Regions from separate parts of the Streptomyces flaveolus genome, predicted to be linked through region 2. Evidence: riboswitches for the same ligand, from Rfam matches in the RefSeq annotation. Region 2 holds a riboswitch; the other holds the start of a gene.

Region 1 (3,398 bases), on a different contig from region 2:
CCACTTGACCGGGACCGTGCCGAGGGCGCGGCCGAGGGCGTCGAGGGGGAGGGCGCGGGCGTCGCCCTCCCAGTGGGTCAGTTCCACGCCGACGAACAGCATCGGGTCGGCGGTCTCGACGGCGGCCAGGCAGCGGCGGGCGGTGCGGACGACGCCGGTGGCGGCGAACTCGGCGGAGGCCGCGGCCAGGAAGTCCACCGGGTCGTCCTGCCAGTCGGGTTCGAACAGGCGGACCCGGCCGCCGGACGCGGGCCCGTCCAGCGGGGTGCGCCCGGCCCGGCACAGCTCGGCCACGGCGGCCGGCGGCAGCGGGATGCCGACCGTGCCGTCCGGGTTCACGGCGATGCCGACCTGCGGGGGCAGGCCGCGGGCGAACTCGGCGGCGGGGGCGACGGTGTAGCCCATGTGGGGGCCGGCGACCCGGCGGAGCTGCTCCTCGGAGCTGAACACCGGCACATGGGCCTGGCCGTCGATCTCCACCGTGGGCAGGTCGAGGGGGCCGGTGTCCGGGCCGCCGCCGTTGGGCAGCGGGACCCAGACGAAGCTGCGGCCGAGCACCTCCACGATCCGGCCGCCGGCGCCCGGCACGCCGAGGGAGGCGGACAGCACCTCCTCCAGCTCGTTGCCGGGCCATCCACCGTGCGGGTGGGGATGCGCCTGCGCCGGGAACTCCGGTGAGAGGTCCGCGAAGTCCGCTGGGAAGTCCATCTGCCTACCGCCTGCCTGGTACCGCTGCTGTGGCTGAAAAGGCTAACCCGTTCGGCCCCAGCGGCACACGGTCCGTCACCTCAGCCCGTGAAGGCGATCCGGTGCAGTGTGTCCGCCGACACGCGGTCGAGGAGGACCGCCGAGGCGCAGCCGGCGGGCAGGGTGCCCCCGGTCACGGAGGCGAGCAGGCGGTCGGTCGCCGCGCGGTGCCGCAGGAACGCGTACCGGGAGACGCCCCGGCCGCGCTCGCGCTGGCCGGCCAGGGCGTCGTCGGCGCCGACGTCGAGGAGCAGCAGGTGCAGGGTGCCGCCGCGGCGGCGGGCCTCGCGGGCCAGCCAGCCGCGCACCCAGGCCTGCGTGCCGCAGTCGTGCACGACGACGCCCTCGCCCGAGCGCAGGGCGCGGCGCAGCCCGGCGTAGTGGGCGAGGCGGACCAGGGGCCGGTAGAGGGCGTACGGGAGGAGGCGCGGCATGCGGCGGTCCCAGCGGTCGCGGGTGTCCTGGGAGTCGATGCGCAGGCCGCGCACCGTGCGCCGCATCAGGGTGGACTTGCCGCTGCCGGGCAGGCCGGTGATCACCACGACGTCGCGGGGCCCGAAGAGCAGGGCGTGCGGGCTGCGGCCGTCGCGGTCGCGCAGATCGCGGACGACGGGTGCGGGCATGTCGGCACACGCCCCCTCGGTCGGGGCGGGCCGCTTCGGCAGCGCGATGCCCGAGGTCGTTGCGTAAGCCGTGGTCCTGTTCACCGTGATCGTCCTCCCCTGGGGCGGTTCACGAGTTCCCGTCCCCGTCGAGTGTAAAGAGAAGGTAATGCGGCGGTCTCGCGTTTTCGTGCGCTTACTGCCACAAGCCGGTTACAGATCACGGTCTGCCACGAACAGGCCGGGCGTGCAATGATGGCGGCGCCAACTGCATACCGGCCGTTTGAATCCGCGCGGGAGAGTCCCCGGCCATCGCCGGGGCGCCGAAGGAGCAAGTCCCTCCCTTGAATCTCTCAGGCCCCGTTACCGCGCGGGCGAGGCACATCTGAAAAGCGGGCCGCCGTTCGACGGCTGCCCCACCCAAGGTGCAAGTCCTGACCGCCGTACCGCGGTGGTCATGGCGAACCTCTCAGGTTCCGATGACAGATGGGGAGGACCGCCCTCGCCCGTCCTGTCCTGTCCTGGGAGACGAACGACCGATGAGCAGTACCGAACTCCGCCGTACCGCGCTCGATGCCACGCATCGCGCGCTGGGCGCGACGATGACCGACTTCGCCGGCTGGGACATGCCCCTGCGCTACGGCTCCGAGCGTGACGAGCACGTCGCGGTGCGCACCCGGGCCGGGCTCTTCGACCTCTCCCACATGGGCGAGATCACCGTCACCGGCCCGCAGGCCGCCGGCCTGCTGAACTTCGCACTGGTCGGGAACATCGGCAGCGTGAAGCCGGGCCGTGCCCGCTACACCATGATCTGCCGCGAGGACGGCGGCATCCTGGACGACCTGATCGTCTACCGCCTGGGCGAGACCGAGTACATGGTCGTCGCCAACGCCTCCAACGCCCAGGTCGTGCTGGACGCGCTCACCGAGCGCGCCGCCGGATTCGACGCCGAGGTCCGCGACGACCGCGACGCCTACGCGCTGCTGGCCGTGCAGGGCCCGGAGTCCCCCGGCATCCTCGCGTCGCTCACCGACGCCGACCTGGACGGCCTGAAGTACTACGCGGGTCTGCCCGGCACCGTCGCCGGCGTCCCCGCGCTCATCGCGCGCACCGGGTACACCGGCGAGGACGGCTTCGAGCTGTTCGTGAAGCCGGAGCACGCCGTGGAGCTGTGGCAGGCGCTGACCAAGGCCGGCGAGGGCGCCGGGCTGGTCCCGTGCGGTCTGTCCTGCCGGGACACGCTCCGCCTGGAGGCGGGCATGCCGCTGTACGGGCACGAGCTGACGACGGCGCTGACGCCGTTCGACGCCGGGCTCGGCCGGGTGGTGAAGTTCGAGAAGGAGGGCGACTTCGTGGGCCGGGCCGCCCTCCAGGAGGCCGCTGCCCGGGCCGAGGCGAACCCGCCCCGCGTGCTGGTGGGCCTGGTCGCCGAGGGCCGCCGGGTCCCGCGCGCCGGGTACCGGGTCGTCGCCGGCGGCGAGGTGATCGGCGAGGTCACCTCCGGCGCCCCGTCCCCGACGCTGGGCAAGCCGATCGCCATGGCGTACGTCGACGCGGCGCACGCGGCCGAGGGCACCGCAGGGGTCGGCGTGGACATCCGGGGCACCCACGAGCCGTACGAGGTCGTGGCCCTGCCCTTCTACAAGCGCCAGAAGTAGACACTGGGCGTGCGGGGCCCTTCGGCGCCCCCGTACGCGTCCGGCGCTTCCCAGCCAGCAGTTCCGTAGTCCCCCCGTCACCACCACTCCCCCGCGTACAGGAGAATTCAGGCCATGAGCAACCCCCAGCAGCTGCGCTACAGCAAGGAGCACGAGTGGCTGTCGGGCGCCGAGGACGGCGTCTCGACGGTCGGCATCACGGAGCACGCGGCCAACGCGCTCGGTGACGTCGTCTTCGTCCAGCTCCCCGAGGTCGGCGCCACCGTGTCCGCGGGCGAGACCTGCGGCGAACTGGAGTCGACCAAGTCGGTCTCCGACCTGTACTCCCCCGTCTCCGGCGAGGTCACCGACGTCAACGAGGACGTCGTCAGCGACCCGTCGCTGGTGAACA
Region 2 (3,398 bases):
TAGCCGCGGACGGCGAGCAGTCCGGCGAACTCGCCCTGCGACCCGGCGTTCGGCTGGAGCGACACCTTGTCGTACCCGGTGACCTCGGCGAGCCGCTCCTCCAGCTCACGGATGAGCGTGAGGTAGCCCTGCGCCTGCTCGGCGGGCGCGAAGGGGTGCAGCTGCCCGAACTCGGACCAGGTGACCGGCTCCATCTCGGTGGTCGCGTTGAGCTTCATGGTGCAGGAGCCCAGCGGGATCATGCCGCGGTCCAGCGCGTAGTCGCGGTCGGCGAGGCGGCGCAGGTAGCGCAGCATCGCCGTCTCGGAGCGGTGCGCGTGGAAGACCGGGTGGGTCAGGAAGTCGTCCGTGCGCAGCAGCGCGTCGGGCAGCGCGTCCTCGGCGCTCGCGTCCAGGGCCTCGACCTCGCCCTCGACGCCGAACGCGTTCCACACGCCGCCGACCTGGGCGCGCGTGGTGGTCTCGTCGCAGGCGAACGACACGTGGTCGGCGTCGACGAGGCGCAGGTTGATGCCGTTCTCGCGGGCGGCGTGCACGATCTCCCCGGCCCGGCCGGGCACCCGGGCGGTGACCGTGTCGAAGTAGGCGCCGTGGACGATCTCGACGCCGCCGGCCGCGAGGCCCGCGGCGGTGACCGAGGCGTACCGGTGGGTGCGGCGCGCGATGGCCCGCAGCCCGTCCGGCCCGTGGTACACGGCGTACATGCCGGCCATGACGGCGAGCAGCACCTGCGCGGTACAGATGTTGCTGGTCGCCTTCTCGCGGCGGATGTGCTGCTCGCGGGTCTGCAGGGCGAGGCGGTAGGCCTTGTTGCCGTCGGCGTCCACGGAGACGCCCACGAGGCGGCCGGGCAGGCTGCGCGCGAACTTCTCGTGCACGGCCATGTAGCCGGCGTGCGGCCCGCCGAAGCCCATGGGCACGCCGAAGCGCTGGGTGGTGCCGACGGCGATGTCCGCGCCCAGCTCGCCGGGCGAGGTGAGCAGCGTGAGGGCGAGCAGGTCGGCGGCGACGGTGACGAGCGCGCCGCGTTCGTGCGCCTGGTCGATGACCGGTTTGATGTCGCGGACGGCACCGGAGGCGCCCGGGTACTGGATCAGGACGCCGTTGATCTCCCGCTCGGCGACCTCGGCCGGGATGCCGTCGCTCAGGTCGGCGACGACGACCTCGACGCCGGTCGGCTCGGCGCGGGTCCGGATCACGGCGATGGTCTGCGGCAGCGCGTCCGCGTCGACCAGGAACAGGCCCTTCTTGTTCTTGCCCATGCGCCGGGACAGGGCCATCGCCTCGGCGGCCGCCGTGCCCTCGTCGAGCAGCGAGGCGCCGGAGGTCGGCAGGCCGGTGAGGTCGGCGACCATGGTCTGGAAGTTCAGCAGGGCCTCCAGGCGGCCCTGGGAGATCTCCGGCTGGTACGGCGTGTACGCGGTGTACCAGGCCGGGTTCTCCATGACGTTGCGCAGGATGACCGGCGGGGTGAAGGTGCCGTAGTAGCCCAGGCCGATCATGGAGTCGAGGACCTGGTTGCGGTCGGCCAGTGAGCGCAGCTCGGCCAGTACCTCGGCCTCGGAGCGGGCGCCCGGCAGGTCCAGCGCGTCGGCGTTCTTGATCACATCCGGTACCGCGGCGGCCGTCAGCTCGTCGAGCGAGCCGTAGCCGACCTGCGCGAGCATCTTGGCCTGGGCCTCGTGGTCGGGGCCGATGTGGCGCTGCTCGAAGGGTGCTGCCTGTTCGAGCTCGGAGAGCGGAATGCGAGGGGCGGTCATTGCGGAGGCCTCCTGGTCTGACGACCTTCGAGGGGCACCACGGCACGGGTGCCCGGACGGCCTCCCCCTCTGTCATCTCGACCTGAGAGCTTCACCGGGCCGCCCGAGGGCTGCCGGCTTTCACCGTCGGTGAGAGCAGGGGCCGTCGGCACCCGCTCTGCTTTCCAGAGTGACCTCGTCCGTGCGGTACGTGTGCCTGAGAGATTCCGGGGAGGATTTGCTCCTTCGGCGCCTCCGATGATGTCTGGAGGACTCTCCCGCACGGGGTCAGCAGCCGTTTGCCAGCCTACCAGCGAGGCGGACGCACAGGTCTTCGAGTGACTGAGCGCACCTTCGAGTGGCCGCTCACCCCAATGTGCCCTTTTGTAGTACTGACGGATGATTCGCCGGATGGTTTGCGACCGGAGTGCGACCTAGTGGAGGGCCCGTGCGTACCGACATCGATCCGCGGAATCTGATAGGCCGCAAGGCGTTCGACCGCAACGGCACCAGGATCGGCACCGTCGACGAGGTCTACCTCGACGATGCCACCGGCGTCCCCGAGTGGGCCGCCATCCGCACGGGCCTGTTCAGCAGGGACGCTTTCGTGCCCCTGGAGCCGAGCGAGCTGGTCGACGGCGCCCTGCGCGTGCCCTTCGACCGGTCCCTGATCAAGGAGGCGCCCGACTTCGGAGTCGGACGTCATCTCTCGCCGGAACAGGAACTGCAGCTCTACCACCACTACGGCCTCGACGTGGCCGCCGCTCCCCCGCTCCCCGACCACGACTTCGGCAAGCTGGCGGGCACGGGGAACGAGGAGGGCTGAGGCCCCGGCACCCCGGCGCCGACCGCGGACCTGCCGCCGGGCACACCACCCGACCGGCCCCCGCGCGGGGACCTTCACGCCCACCGCACCGACGACCACGCATCTCACCTCGAGTCTGGGCGCCTCACACCACGATCCGACAGCCGCGGCTCACGGGGCCGCCCCCGCACCCCCCGGGTCGGCGACCCCGGCGGCTGAACGGGCCGCCGGGGTCGAGGCGCCCGCGGCCCCCTCTCCGGCGGAGGCCGCCGTCGCCCCGTCCTCCTCGGGTCTTCGCGGTGCCGACGCGACCAGCGGCAGCGGCTCGGCCGGTGTCAGCCGCGGATCGTCGACGGGGAAGGTCCGCACCCGGCCGGGCTCGGAGTACGGCGTCTCGAAGCGCACCGTGACCCGCCCCAGACCGCTGCCCTGCACCCACCCGTGTCCGAGCTCCGCGTGCCGCACGTCGTGCCCCGAGGGCCAGCGGCGCTCGACGGGCGCCTGCCGGTGCTCCTCGGCGGCCTCGTCGCCCGGCTCCTGTGCGAGCTCCTCGACCCGTTCCCCCGCGGCCTGCGCGAACAGGTCCTCCTGCGTGTAGTCGGCGAGCCCGCTGACGCCGACCCCGAGCAGCCGCACACCGCCCGTGGTGTCCACCGAGTCCAGCAGCCGCGCCGCCGCCTCCCGCACCACCCCCGGGTCGTCCGTGGGCCCGCGCAGGGTCTCCGAGCGCGTCAGCGTGGAGAAGTCGTACCGCCGCACCTTGAGCACGATGGTCCGGCCGGACAGCCCGGACCCGCGCAGCCGCCGCACGCACCGGTCGGCCAGCCGCGCCACTTCCACCCCGACCCGCACCC

The links. A riboswitch is a leader RNA that binds a small molecule or an ion and turns the genes downstream of it on or off. The one in region 2 is predicted to bind glycine.
Region 1: it holds a riboswitch for glycine, as region 2 does, so the genes downstream of both, gcvT (glycine cleavage system aminomethyltransferase GcvT) here and gcvP (aminomethyl-transferring glycine dehydrogenase) in region 2, are expected to answer to the same signal.

What each region holds. Positions count from the first base shown of each region.
Region 1 is NZ_JBIWKU010000011.1:35,887-39,284, reverse strand. Features, by position in the region: gene ACIRG6_RS28770 (enhanced serine sensitivity protein SseB) at 1-708, opposite strand, end outside; gene ACIRG6_RS28765 (AAA family ATPase) at 789-1,454, opposite strand; glycine riboswitch at 1,634-1,728, shown strand; glycine riboswitch at 1,729-1,845, shown strand; gene gcvT (glycine cleavage system aminomethyltransferase GcvT) at 1,889-3,007, shown strand; gene gcvH (glycine cleavage system protein GcvH) at 3,122-3,398, shown strand, end outside.
Region 2 is NZ_JBIWKU010000007.1:9,703-13,100, reverse strand. Features, by position in the region: gene gcvP (aminomethyl-transferring glycine dehydrogenase) at 1-1,760, opposite strand, end outside; glycine riboswitch at 1,935-2,030, opposite strand; gene ACIRG6_RS21640 (PRC-barrel domain-containing protein) at 2,188-2,565, shown strand; gene ACIRG6_RS21635 (DNA polymerase IV) at 2,716-3,398, opposite strand, start outside.